2 regions of the Leclercia sp. genome follow, and region 2 is predicted to be linked to the other one. Evidence: predicted binding sites of a transcription regulator. Region 2 holds the regulator's gene; the other holds the start of a gene.
The links. Region 2 encodes LexA, which represses DNA repair genes until DNA is damaged. Its sites were predicted from a motif close to TNCTGTATGTACATACAGNA; they were not measured.
Positions count from the first base shown of each region.

Region 1: rmuC (DNA recombination protein RmuC) is a predicted target of LexA. The motif match lies at 5,057-5,076, and genes of this name have one in related genera.

Region 1 covers NZ_DAIQCE010000014.1:63,101-70,063, forward strand. Annotated here, with positions in the region: gene V7Q49_RS21140 (glycoside hydrolase family 1 protein) at 1-1,169, opposite strand, end outside; gene V7Q49_RS21145 (beta-glucoside-specific PTS transporter subunit IIABC) at 1,169-2,980, opposite strand; gene V7Q49_RS21150 (dienelactone hydrolase family protein) at 3,161-3,967, opposite strand; gene udp (uridine phosphorylase) at 4,219-4,980, shown strand; gene rmuC (DNA recombination protein RmuC) at 5,120-6,574, shown strand; gene ubiE (bifunctional demethylmenaquinone methyltransferase/2-methoxy-6-polyprenyl-1,4-benzoquinol methylase UbiE) at 6,634-6,963, shown strand, end outside.
Region 2 covers NZ_DAIQCE010000007.1:124,857-131,819, reverse strand. Annotated here, with positions in the region: gene ubiC (chorismate lyase) at 1-320, shown strand, start outside; gene ubiA (4-hydroxybenzoate octaprenyltransferase) at 333-1,202, shown strand; gene plsB (glycerol-3-phosphate 1-O-acyltransferase PlsB) at 1,295-3,715, opposite strand; gene V7Q49_RS16790 (diacylglycerol kinase) at 3,871-4,239, shown strand; gene lexA (transcriptional repressor LexA) at 4,349-4,957, shown strand; gene dinF (MATE family efflux transporter DinF) at 5,021-6,340, shown strand; gene V7Q49_RS16775 (CsbD family protein) at 6,482-6,691, shown strand; gene zur (zinc uptake transcriptional repressor Zur) at 6,761-6,963, opposite strand, start outside.

The DNA.
Region 1 (6,963 bases), on a different contig from region 2:
CCGAGGCCGTTCTCCACGATAAACAGCGGCTTCTGGTAACGGTCGTACAGCTCCAGCAGGGAGATTTTCAGTCCGACAGGGTCAATCTGCCAGCCCCATTCGGACGCCGGCAGGTACGGGTTTTTCACCCCAAGAACAGTATTTCCCGGGATGCGCTCAACGTCCGGCTGGGTCGATTCGGTCATCGACATGTAGTAGCTGAAGGAGACAAAGTCGACGGTATGATCCTTTAAAATCTGCCGATCTTCAGCCTGCATCGCGATCTGAATGTCCCGACGTGCCAGATCGCGCAGGATCAGCGGCGGATATTCGCCAAACACCTGCACATCAGCGTAGAAGTAGTTCTCCAGATTCTTTTTCAGCGTCGCTTCCACATCTTCCGGGCGGCAGCTGTGCGGATAGGTGGTGAGTTTGGTCAGCATGCATCCGACCTGGCTGCCCGGGATTTTAGCGTGGCAGTCGCGCGTCACCAGCGCAGAGGCGACAAACTGGTGATGCAAACCCTGATAGATATCCTGCTGGGCTTTGCCCGGCGCGCTTTTCTCTTCCCGGATACCCGCTGTGGTAAAGGGGTGGCGGTGAATGCTGTCGATCTCATTGAACGTCAGCCAGTAGCGGACCAGATCTTTGTAGCGGTCGAAGCAGACGTTGCTGAAGCGCACGAAGGCATCCACCACGTTACGGTGCACCCAGCCGTTATATTTTTCGCTCAGGGCCAGCGGCATTTCGTAGTGGGAGAGAGTCACCAGCGGCTCAATATTATGGCGACGCAGCTCGCGGAACATCTCTTCATAAAACTGCAAACCCGCCTCGTTTGGCGCGGCGTCTTCACCGGTCGGGAAGATACGTGACCAGGCAATCGACACCCGCAGCACGGTATAGCCCATCTCGGCAAAGAGGGCGATATCCTCCTTATAGTGGTGGTAAAAATCGATGCCGCGGCGTTTCGGGTACAACGCATCATTTTTACCTTCAAACGCGTCGCGGATGTTCTCGTCCGTCAGCGCCATATGGCCGCTGTAATCCTTCACGGACAGGTTGGGCTTCCAGGTGATGGCGTCAGCAACGGAAGGCCCTTTGCCATCCACGTTCCATGCCCCTTCAGCCTGATTAGCGGCTATCGCGCCGCCCCATAAAAAACCTTGCGGAAACGGGAGGGATTTCTCCATTACACGGACTCCTTAAGCGTCATGATGATATGCGGATTTGGATTCTTATCGTCGGTATTACCTGGTGTCAGCGAAAAGCGTTCGCCGTTAGTGACCACCATCATCACCACCGGATCGAGCCCGGCGGCAGCAATGGTGTCGAGTGAAAATTCAATCAGCGTGTCACCGCTTTTAACATGCTGGCCCTCCACCACCCGTGGGGAGAAGCCTTCGCCCTGTAGCCTGATGGTGTCGATGCCGATATGGAAAATCAGTTCGACGCCCGCGTCGGTGAGCAGGCTCAGGGCATGACCGCTGTCAAATACGTTCACAATGGTTCCATCCGCCGGGGCCCGCAGCACGCCCTGGGAAGGGATAATCGCAATCCCGTCGCCCATGATTTTGCGGGAGAAAACGTCATCGTTAACCTTCTCAAGCGGGATAATCTGCCCTTCAACCGGGCGGGTGAAGCTCAGCGCGTCGCTGTTTTCAGCCGCTTTATCGCGCCACAGCACGAAGGCGCTGATAAAGGCCACGGCAAAGGATAATCCCGCTCCGGCAAAGGCCCAGACGATGTTCATGGGGTTATCCGGGGAGACAAACATTGAGATGCTGGCAAGGCCAGGGCCCACGAGGGCAAAGGCCTCAATCGCCATCCAGCCGATAAAGGCTCCGCCGACAATACTGCCGAGGATCACGCTGTAGAGCGCTTTTTTATTCAGCAGCGTCACGCCATACAGCGCCGGTTCGGTAATGCCGAACAGGGCGGAGATCCCGGCGGAGAAGGCGGTGGATTTCAGCACCTTATCTTTGCTTTTGAGCGCAATCGCCAGGCATGCGCCGGACTCGGCAATATTGTGCGCCAGAGACGCAGGCAGATAGAGCATCTCGCGCCCAAACTGGCTCATGGAGGCCACGGCGTAGGGCAGCATCGGCTTGTGCATCCCGGCGGCGACCATAAAGGGCAGGGCGGCGGCCAGCAGCCCGGTGGCGACAAAGCCCAGCTTGCCGTAGAGCCATAAAATCACCGTTGCCAGGCCAGCCCCCAGCTCGTAACCCAGCGGGCCCAGGATCAGCAGCGTGACCGGGACCGTCACCAGCAGTGAGAGCATCGGCGAGAGGAAAATGCGCAGCGCGCCGGGGGAGTAGCGGTTGAACAACTTCTCCGTCTGGGCGTAAAAAAGCACGCACAGAATCGCCGGAAACACCTGAGAGGCGTAGGCCACGTTACGCAGATCGAACGACATAAACGCCGCCCCGTCTGCCAGCTGTTTGGTCATTGCCGGCAGCACCATTACGGAAACCGCCGAGACGGCCACCAGCACGTTCACTTTTAGCTTCATCGCCGTGGTGATCGCCACCAGAATAGGCAGAAAGTAGAGCGGCGCGGAGCCGATATTATCCAGGACCTTGTAGGTCGAACTGTCCCGGCTGAGCCAGCCCATCACATCCAGCAACAGCAGCAGCGATTTCAGGACGCCGCCACCGGCAATGGCAGGCACCAGGGGCTGAAAAACGCTGATCACAAAATCGACCACTTGCGCCCCACGGCTGGTTTTGACAGGCGCATGGTGCCCGCCCGCCTGAGGTGAACCCACCAGTGAGCGCACCGCCTCAAAGACCTGCACCACTTCGTGACCAATAATCACTTGGCACTGCACGTTCACGCGCACGCCCAGCACGCCGTCGACCTTTGCCAGCGCTGCTTCGTTCACTTTGCCATTGTCGTACAGACTCAGCCGCAAGCGGGTCGAGCAGTGTTCGATATGTTCGATATTCTCAGCACCGCCGACCTGGGCGATGATTTCCAGCGCTGTTTGCAAGTGGTTCATGTTCTGGCCCCTGTCCCCAGAGCAAAAAAAAAGACCTGAACCCCCTCTCCGCTCGAAAACGGAGAGGGGGTTCAGGTCTTGCCTACGGATCGTAGTTACACGCCTGTGGGTTTTATATCGTCCAGATTGTGTATAAAAGTCAAACAGTCACCTCACTTTGCGTAGCGAAATGTGAGCCGCTTAACCTTTTTTAGCGCCGTACTGCTGGAACCACGCCAGCATCCGCTGCCAGCCATCTTTGGCCGATTCCGCGTGATAGCTCGGGCGATAATCGGCGTTAAAGGCGTGTCCGGCTCCCGGATAAACCACAATTTCCGCCGTTGCGTTTGCCGCGCGCAGCGCATGACGCATGGTCTCTACCGTATCCAGCGGGATCCCGGTATCTTCTGCGCCATAGAGTCCGAGGACGGGCGCGTTCAAATCGGTCGCAATATCGACCGGATGCTTCGGTGAATTCAGCGACTTTTCGCCCACCAGCTTGCCATACCACGCCACGGCAGCTTTCAGCTGCGGGTTGTGCGCGGCATACAGCCAGCTGATGCGTCCGCCCCAGCAGAAGCCGGTTGCCAGCAGACGATGGGGATCGCCACCGTTGCGCGCCGCCCAGTTGGCGACATGGTCGAGATCCGCCAGCACCTGCGCGTCCGGCACTTTACTTACCAGATTGCTGAACAGGGTGGGAATGTCGTTGTAATCGTTCGGATCGCCCTGACGGAAATAGAGCTCAGGCGCGACGGCCAGATAGCCTTCCAGCGCCAGACGACGGCAGAGATCGCGAATATGCTCGTGTACACCAAAAATTTCCTGAATCACGATGACGATCGGCAATTCCCCTTGCGCATTTTTGGGCCGGGCATGGTAAGCGGGCATATTATCGCCCTGAGTCGGAATGGAGGTTTCCCCGGCGGTAATCGCCTCGTCGGGAGTGGTGACAACGGTTGAGGTCTGCAGGTCAGCAGCAGGGGCAAATCCAGATGTTCCAGTCATGGCATTCTCCGTACCAATTAGCGCAAAAGTAAATATAGTCCGCAGGTTAACAATCCACAGTGCCCGAAACAGGCTATCTTTTGTGCAACAGATAACGATATAACTCGTTAATGTGATGTTAATCACTATTTCATGGTAATTAACTGCAATCAATTTTATTCATGGTGATGTCTGTCACGAAACTAAGCCGCTTCCTTCGGTAAAGTACCGCTTTGCTTCTGCTGACAAACTGACCCACAGAGGAGTTTTCTATGTCTAAGTCTGATGTTTTTCATCTCGGCCTCACTAAAAACGATTTACAAGGGGCTACGCTCGCTATCGTCCCTGGCGATCCTGAGCGTGTGGAAAAGATCGCCGCGCTGATGGATAAGCCGGTTAAGCTGGCAGCCCATCGCGAATTTACGACCTGGCGGGCAGAGCTGGATGGCAAAGCGGTGATCGTGTGCTCTACCGGTATCGGTGGCCCGTCTACCTCTATTGCCGTTGAAGAGCTGGCGCAGCTGGGCATCCGTACTTTCCTGCGTATCGGTACAACCGGTGCGATCCAGCCGCACATCAACGTTGGCGATGTGCTGGTCACTACCGCGTCCGTGCGTCTGGACGGCGCGAGCCTGCACTTTGCGCCAATGGAGTTCCCGGCAGTGGCCGATTTCGAATGCACCACCGCGCTGGTGGAAGCCGCGAAATCCGTTGGTGCGACCACGCACGTTGGCGTGACCGCCTCCTCTGATACCTTCTACCCGGGCCAGGAGCGCTACGATACCTTCTCTGGTCGCGTAGTCAGCCGTTTCAAAGGCTCGATGGAAGAGTGGCAGTCTATGGGCGTGATGAACTACGAAATGGAATCTGCCACGCTGCTGACCATGTGCGCAAGCCAGGGTCTGCGTGCCGGTATGGTTGCGGGTGTGATTGTTAACCGTACCCAGCAAGAGATCCCGAACGCCGAGACCATGAAGCAGACCGAAAGCCACGCGGTGAAAATCGTGGTGGAAGCGGCCCGCCGCCTGCTGTAATTTCCCCTTTTCTTTGCCAAAGGCCGACCTGTTCGGCCTTTTTCTTTGCGTAGCGCCTCGCAGAAAACCCTTTTCAAACTGGACGTTTATACAGCACAATTCTATTTTGTGCGGGTCATACCTTGATGCAGGGGGCGTCGTGGATATTTCCATCCTTTTTTATGCCGTTATTGCGCTGGTCAGCGTCGGCGTGGGCTGGTTGTTCGCCAGCTATCAGCATGCGCAGCAGAAGGCCGATCAGCTTGCCGAACGTGAAGAGATGGTGGCCGATCTCAGTGCATTACGACAGAACATAGCCCAGAGCGGACACTGGCGCGACGAATGCGAGCTGCTCAACAACGAGCTGCGCAATTTGCGGGATATCAATACCTCGCTGGAAGCCGACCTGCGCGAAGTCACCACCCGGCTGGAGTCCACCCAGCTGCATGCGGAAGACAAAATTCGCCAGATGATGAACAGCGAACAGCGCCTGAGCGAGCAGTTCGAAAACCTCGCCAACCGTATTTTTGAGCAGAGTAACCGCCGCGTCGATGAACAAAACCGCCAGAGCCTGAACGGCCTGCTGTCGCCCCTGCGCGAACAGCTGGACGGCTTTCGTCGTCAGGTGCAGGACAGCTTTGGCCAGGAGGCGCGGGAGCGGCACACGCTGGCCCATGAAATCCGCAACCTCCAGCAGCTGAATGCCCAGATGGCGCAGGAGGCAATCAACCTCACTAAGGCCTTGAAAGGCGATAATAAAACCCAGGGCAACTGGGGCGAAGTGGTTCTGACCCGCGTGCTGGAGGCCTCTGGCCTGCGCGAGGGCCACGAATATCAAACCCAGGTCAGTATTGAAACCGAGACCCGCGCGCGGATGCAGCCCGACGTCATTGTCCGTCTGCCGCAGGAGAAGGACGTGGTCATCGACGCCAAAATGACCCTGGTGGCCTATGAGCGCTACTTCAACGCCGAAGACGACTACACCCGCGAGTCGGCGCTGCAGGAGCATATCGCCTCGGTGCGTAACCATATCCGCCTGCTGGGGCGCAAAGACTATCAGCAGCTGCCCGGCCTGCGTTCGCTTGATTACGTGCTCATGTTTATCCCGGTTGAACCGGCCTTCTTACTGGCGCTGGACCGCCAGCCGGAGCTGATCTCCGAGGCGCTGAAAAACAACATCATGCTGGTCAGCCCTACCACGCTGCTGGTGGCGCTGCGCACCATTGCTAATCTGTGGCGCTATGAGCATCAGAGCCGCAATGCCCAGCAGATTGCCGATCGCGCCAGCCGGCTGTATGACAAAATGCGCCTGTTCGTCGATGACATGTCGTCGGTGGGGCAGAGCCTGGATCGCGCCCAGGATAACTACCGTCAGGCGATGAAAAAGCTGGCCTCCGGGCGCGGCAACTTGCTGGCGCAGGCCGAATCGTTCCGTAGCCTGGGTGTGGAAGTAAAACGCGAGATTAATCCGGAATTGGTCGAACAGGCTACGTCGCAGGATGAAGAGTACCGGCTGCGCAGTGACGAGCCAGTTCAAAATACAAACAATACCTTAGCAGACGCGCAGGCGTCGGCAGACCCCCTGGAGCGTTATTCCGGGGTGGTTGAATCGTAGGGCAAATGCGCCCAATCTGTTACACTTCTCAAACATTTGACTGATAAGCAGGCTCTGAGATGGTTGAAGATTCACAAGACACAACGCACTTTGGCTTTCAGACTGTCGCTAAAGCGCAGAAAGCTGACATGGTGGCCCACGTATTCCATTCCGTGGCGGCGAAGTACGATGTAATGAATGACCTGATGTCATTCGGCATTCATCGCTTGTGGAAGCGCTTCACTATTGACTGTAGCGGCGTGCGTCGTGGACAAACCGTGCTGGATCTGGCCGGCGGCACCGGCGACCTGACAGCGAAATTCTCGCGTCTGGTAGGCGAAACGGGCCGCGTTGTGCTGGCTGATATCAACGACTCCATGCTGAAAATGGGTCGTGAAAAGCTGCGCAAT
Region 2 (6,963 bases):
CGGTTGCGGATGAACTGCCGTTGCTGCCGAAAGAGGCGCGCTACTGGCTGCGGGAGATCCTGCTCTGTGCCGACGGTGAACCCTGGCTGGCCGGACGCACCGTGGTGCCTGAGTCCACGCTTACCGGGCCGGAGCTGGCGCTGCAGCAGATGGGCAAAACCCCGCTGGGGCGTTATCTGTTCACCTCCTCCGAGCTTACCCGTGATTTTATTGAAATTGGTCGCGATGCCGGGCTGTGGGGACGTCGTTCCCGCCTGCGCTTAAGTGGTAAACCTTTGATGCTGACCGAGCTGTTTTTACCGGCGTCGCCGTTGTACTAAGAGGAAGAGAAAATGGAGTGGAGTCTGACGCAGAACAAGCTGCTGGCGTATCACCGCTTGATGCGAACCGACAAGCCAATCGGTGCGCTGCTGCTGCTGTGGCCGACCCTGTGGGCGCTGTGGGTGGCGACCCCCGGGCTGCCGCCGCTGTGGATCCTGGCGGTGTTCGTGGCGGGCGTCTGGCTGATGCGTGCGGCAGGCTGTGTCGTCAACGACTATGCCGACCGTAAATTTGACGGCCATGTGAAACGCACCGCGAATCGTCCGCTGCCAAGCGGCGATGTCACCGAGAAAGAGGCACGCACGCTGTTTGTGGTGCTGGTCCTGCTGTCGTTCCTGCTGGTACTGACCCTGAACACCATGACCATTCTGCTCTCCGTGGCAGCGCTGGCCCTGGCCTGGGTCTACCCGTTTATGAAGCGCTACACCCATCTGCCGCAGGTGGTGCTGGGCGCGGCCTTTGGCTGGTCGATCCCGATGGCGTTCGCCGCCGTCAGCGAAAGCGTGCCCTTGAGCTGCTGGCTGATGTTCCTGGCGAATATCCTCTGGGCGGTGGCCTACGATACCCAGTACGCGATGGTTGATCGGGACGATGACCTGAAAATCGGCATCAAATCGACCGCCATTCTGTTTGGGCGTCAGGACAAGCTGATCATTGGGATTTTGCAGGTTGCAGTGCTGGGGCTGATGGTGGCGATTGGTTACCTGAACCAGCTGAACGGGGCCTTCTACGCGGCGGTCGCGGCGGCAGGGGTGCTGTTTATCTATCAGCAGAAGCTCATCGCCAACCGCGAGCGCGAAGCCTGCTTTAAGGCGTTTCTCAATAACAATTACGTCGGTCTGGTGCTTTTCCTGGGACTGGCGGTGAGTTACTGGGCATAAAAAAATGCCCGGTGGCGCTAGCGCTTACCGGGCCTACAGGTTCTGTATCGTAGGCCGGGTAAGGCGAAGCCGCCACCCGGCATTTTTATGCACTACTCGCCCTGCGTCGCGCTCTCAATCGTTAAGCGCACGTCGGAGGTCATCAGGTCTGCCAGCATCTGGTACACCTTCATCGTCTCTTCCGGCTCGGCATCACCGCTGTCGCTGATATACCCCTCGTCACGCAGCGTCAACACCAGCGAGCTGAACACCGCTTTATCGAAGAACTCCGGCGCGTTGATGCCGTGCAGCATCGACAGACGCTGTGCCAGCGTGCGGCTCTCTTTCTCCAGCGTACCGCGGTTGATCGACGGGTTAGCGCTCAGCAGCCAGAAGGTAATAGCGTAGCGCTGCACGGTCTCGCGTGCGCCCGCCGCCAGCAGCTGCAGCGTGCGTGCCCGGGACGGGTTGATCAGCAGAGCGTCATCTTTCTGCGAGATCAGTCCCTGGCGGGTCAGCTCTTCAATCTGCTGATCCAGCACCTCTGCCAGCTCGTCGTTGTTCCAGCGCAGGAACAGCTCGGCTTTCAGCATCGGGTAGAGAGCGGTGACATGCTCCAGCAGTGCCTGACGGCTGATCTGGCGATGCTGGGTGATGATGGCAGCCATCAGCGAAGGCAGCATCAGCATATGCGCAATGTTGTTGCGGTAGTAGGTCATCAGTACCGCCTGCTCGCGCGGCAGAATGATGATATCGCCAATGGTGTCCTTCTCGACCTCGAACTTGTTCATCTGCAGCGCGTGGTCGATCAGCTCGCTGGCGCTGGCGGCCGGCACCGTGGCATCTGCCGCGTACGGCACGTTGCGCATCAGGTTCAGGTAGCAGTCGAGCTGCTCGGTCAGCTGCTCGCGGGTGAGCGAGCGCTGGCGAGAGGCCAGCAGGGCGGTACAACACAGGTTCATGGCGTTGGCCGCCCCGGCGTTGTTAATACGCACCATCAGATCGGCGGCAATGGCGTTCACCGTTGGCGTCAGCCAGGCCGGACGCACCGCTTCGATCGGATCGATGGACTCGCGCCACTCCGGCACACGGTGGTTGAGATAAGTCATCAGCGGCATAGGTTCGCCGAAGTTGACATACCCCTGGCCGAGGTTACGCAGCTTGCTCAGGCCGCGCAGCATCTGCAGCAGGCTCTCTTTCTCTTTGGTGGCACCGCGCAGCTCTTTGGCGTAGGTACCCACTTCCATCACGTGCTCGTAACCTATGTAGATTGGCACCAGGGTGATTGGACGCGTACCGCCGCGCAGCATCGCCTGAATGGTCATCGACAGGGTGCCGGTTTTCGGATCGAGCAGACGGCCGGTACGGGAGCGGCCGCCCTCCACGAAATATTCCACCGAGTAGCCGCGGCTGAACAGCTCGCCCAGATACTCGCGGAACACGGTGGAGTAGAGCTTGTTGCCTTTAAAGGTACGGCGAATAAAGAACGCACCCAGACGGCGGAAGATCGGGCCTGCCGGCCAGAAGTTGAGGTTGATACCCGCAGCGATGTGCGGCGGCACCAGCCCCTGATGATAGAGCACGTACGAGAGCAGCAGGTAGTCCATGTGGCTGCGGTGGCAGGGCACGTAGACAATCTCATGGCCGTCGTGGGCCAGCTGGCGCACGCGCTCGGCGTTGTGCACGTTGATCCCCTGATAGAGACGGTTCCAGGTAAAGCTCAGGATACGGTCGCTAAGGCGGATCATCTCGTAGGAGAAGTTGGCCGCAATCTCTTCCATCAGGGCGATGGCGTTTTGCTGCGCCTTCTCGTGGGAGATTTTTTTGCTACGCGCTTCGTCTTCGACGGCGCGGGCAATGGCCTTCGAGGCCAGCAGCTTATTAAACAGATCCTGACGGGCCGGCAGGCGCGGGCCTACCGCGGCCAGACGCTGACGGGCAAAGTGCATGCGCGCCACGCGTGCCAGCTTCTGGGCAATGGTCTTATCCGTACCGTGCTCATCGGCCATGCGACGCAGGGAGACTGACGGTGAAAAACGGACGAAGCTGTCGCGGCCAAGCCAGTTGACGGCGAAAAACTTCTGCACCCCGTTGAGCATGCGCAACGGCGGATTTTCCTCGCCTTTATCGCGCCCCGGACGACGACCAAACATCACCGACACGGGCACCATCTGCACGTCCAGCAGCGGGTTGCTGCGGTGCAGATCGAGGTAGTCATGGAACAGCTTGATCGACTCTTCTTTCGGCGTGTACCAGGTGAACACGCGAGGGCCACCGTGGATAAAGATGTAGCGCGGCAGCTGGGTGCCGTCGATCTCCAGCGGCTCCAGCGGATCGGGAAGATCGTGCGCCAGGCACTGGGCGCGCAGCGTCAGCAAGTCGGCCTTCGAGTTATAAGGCAAAACGTACATAATAGGACGCGAGGTATCGAGTCCCAGTTCCAGCGTCGGAACCGCCGGAATAGACTTGCTTTTTACCAGGACGCTTAATGGTAAATTAAGTAATTTGTAGTAAATTCGTGGCCAGCCAGACATAAACGATGTAAAGCCTCTGGTTAAAAATGCAATTGCGGCGCAAGGATAACAGAAAGCGCGCAAAATTTCTGTTGTTACCCGTCATACTTCCGGTGGCTGCGCCAGGCGCTTAACCCACCGTTTCTGACGCTATTTTCGAAGAAAGGTTTCTTTTAATGGCCAATAATACCACTGGGTTAACCCGAATCATTAAAGCTGCCGGCTATTCATGGAAGGGCATCCGTGCTGCCTGGATCAATGAAGCCGCATTTCGCCAGGAAGGGGTTGCGGTCGTCGCGGCGATTATCCTTGCCTGCTGGCTGGACGTTGATCCCATCACCCGCGTATTACTGATTGGCTCGGTGATGTTGGTGATGATAGTCGAAATTCTCAACAGTGCGATCGAGGCGGTCGTCGACCGTATCGGCACTGACTTTCACGAGCTCTCGGGCCGGGCAAAAGATATGGGCTCAGCCGCGGTGCTGATGGCGATTATCGTTGCGTTGTTTACCTGGGTCACGCTGCTTTGGGGACATTTACGATAAGCCTTCAGAAACCGAACAAGTCTCTGGTTTTTTATGCGGTTTGTGGTTCCAAAATCACCTTTAGCTGTATATACTCACAGCATAACTGTATATACACCCAGGGGGCGGAATGAAAGCGTTAACGACCAGGCAGCAAGAGGTGTTTGATCTCATTCGGGATCATATCGGCCAGACGGGTATGCCGCCGACGCGTGCAGAAATCGCGCAGCGTCTGGGCTTCCGTTCTCCAAATGCCGCCGAAGAGCACCTTAAGGCACTGGCGCGCAAGGGTGTGCTTGAGATTGTTTCCGGTGCGTCTCGCGGTATTCGTCTGCTGATTGAAGCCGAAGAGGGCCTGCCGCTCGTCGGTCGCGTTGCCGCGGGTGAACCGCTGCTGGCGCAACAGCACATTGAAGGCCATTATCAGGTCGATCCGGGCATGTTCAAACCGAGCGCAGATTTTCTGCTGCGCGTAAGCGGTATGTCCATGAAAGACATCGGCATTCTGGATGGCGATCTGCTGGCGGTACATAAAACGCAGGACGTGCGTAACGGTCAGGTCGTGGTGGCGCGCATCGATGATGAAGTGACCGTCAAGCGCCTGAAAAAGCAGGGCAACACCGTGCAGCTGCTGCCGGAAAACAGCGAGTTTTCCCCGATTGTTGTCGACCTGCGCGAAAATAACTTCTCCATCGAAGGGCTGGCGGTTGGCGTCATCCGCAACGGTGAATGGTTATAAATCCTTTCTGACAAACTGCGGCAGTGCCGCAGTTTGCTTTTCCTGCCTCTGGCGAACATTTTCATGTCTCTCCTGACTGCTTCAGACAAGGCGTTGTGGCGTCTTGCGCTTCCCATGATCGTCTCCAATATCAGCGTCCCTCTGCTTGGGCTGGTGGACACGGCTGTGATTGGTCATCTCGATTCCCCCGTTTATCTGGGCGGTGTCGCCATCGGCGCGACGGCAACCAGCTTCCTGTTTATGCTGCTGCTCTTTTTGCGCATGAGCACCACCGGCCTCACCGCGCAGGCCTATGGCGCGAAAGATCCGCTACGTCTGGCCCGCGCGCTGGTGCAGCCGCTGATCCTGGCCCTGGGTGCCGGGCTGCTGATTGTGCTGTTGCGCACGCCGCTTATCGATCTGGCGCTGCATATCGTTGGCGGCAGCGAGGCCGTGCTCCATCAGGCGCGGCGCTTCCTTGAGATCCGCTGGCTCAGCGCCCCGGCATCGCTGGCTAACCTGGTGCTGCTCGGCTGGCTGCTGGGGGTGCAGTATGCCCGGGCGCCGGTGATCCTGCTGGTGGTGGGTAACCTGCTCAACATCGTGCTGGATCTGTGGCTGGTGATGGGCCTGCAGATGAACGTGCAGGGGGCCGCGCTGGCGACCGCTATCGCAGAGTACGCCACTCTGATGATTGGCCTGTGGATGGTCTGGCGGGTGCTGGCCCTGCGTGGTATTTCGCTGGCGCTGCTGAAAACGAGCTGGCGGGGCAATATCCGCAAGCTGCTGGCCCTCAATCGCGACATCATGCTGCGCTCGCTGTTGCTACAGCTCTGCTTCGGGACGCTGACGGTAATGGGGGCACGGCTGGGGCCGGAGATCATCGCCGTTAACGCCGTGCTGATGACCCTGCTGACCTTTACCGCCTATGCGCTGGATGGCTTCGCTTATGCGGTCGAGGCACACTCCGGGCAGGCCTATGGCGCGCGGGAAAGCGGGCAACTGCGGGAAGTGTGGCGGGCGGCCTGCCGTCAGTCCGGCCTGGTGGCGCTGGCCTTTGCCCTCATCTATGCTCTGGCAGGCGATCACATTATTGCCCTGCTGACTTCACTGCCCGAGCTGCGCGCGCTGGCGAGCCACTATCTTATCTGGCAGGTGATCCTGCCGGTGGTAGGGGTCTGGTGCTATTTGCTGGATGGCATGTTTATCGGTGCCACCCGAGGGGCAGAGATGCGCAACAGTATGGCCGTGGCGGCCGCTGGATTTGGCCTGACGCTTTTCACCCTGCCGTGGCTGGGCAACCACGGTCTGTGGCTGGCCCTGACCGTGTTCCTGGCCCTGCGGGGGCTGTCTCTGGCCTGGATCTGGCACCGGCACTGGCGCAACGGCAGCTGGTTTTCATAGCGGCTTCGCCTGGCCGAACGGTAAAAGATTCCGAATAACAAACCGAACGCCGCAGGCTTATCTATAATTATTATCACGTCCAGCACGAAACGTATTTCAGGACGAACTTAACCTTAACGACCGAACGAAGAGGAATCGATGATGAATAAAGACCAAGTCGGCGGTAACTGGAAGCAATTTAAAGGTAAAGTAAAAGAACAGTGGGGCGACCTGACTGACGATGACATGACCGTCATCGAAGGTAAACGTGACCAACTGGTGGGTAAAATTCAGGAACGCTATGGTTATGAGAAAGACCAGGCAGAGAAAGAAGTTGGTGACTGGGAAACCCGTAACAACTATCGCTGGTAATTAACCTATACCCGCAGGTACACGGATGTACGCCCAGGGCGACCTTTCAGGTCGCCCATTTTTTTGTCCTCAGCGCGGCTTTTTCTTCAGCTGGATAGAGTGATCGTGCTGACAATTTTCCTGATGGCGGCAGGCTTCCACTTCAACGCAGTTACGGCACAGACCGTGCGCTTCAATCACGTTGTGGCGCAGGGCAAACCCCATCTTCGCCGCCAGGCTATGCATGATATCTTCCACCCCTTCCGCGCCTTCTTCCTTCACGCTGCCACAGC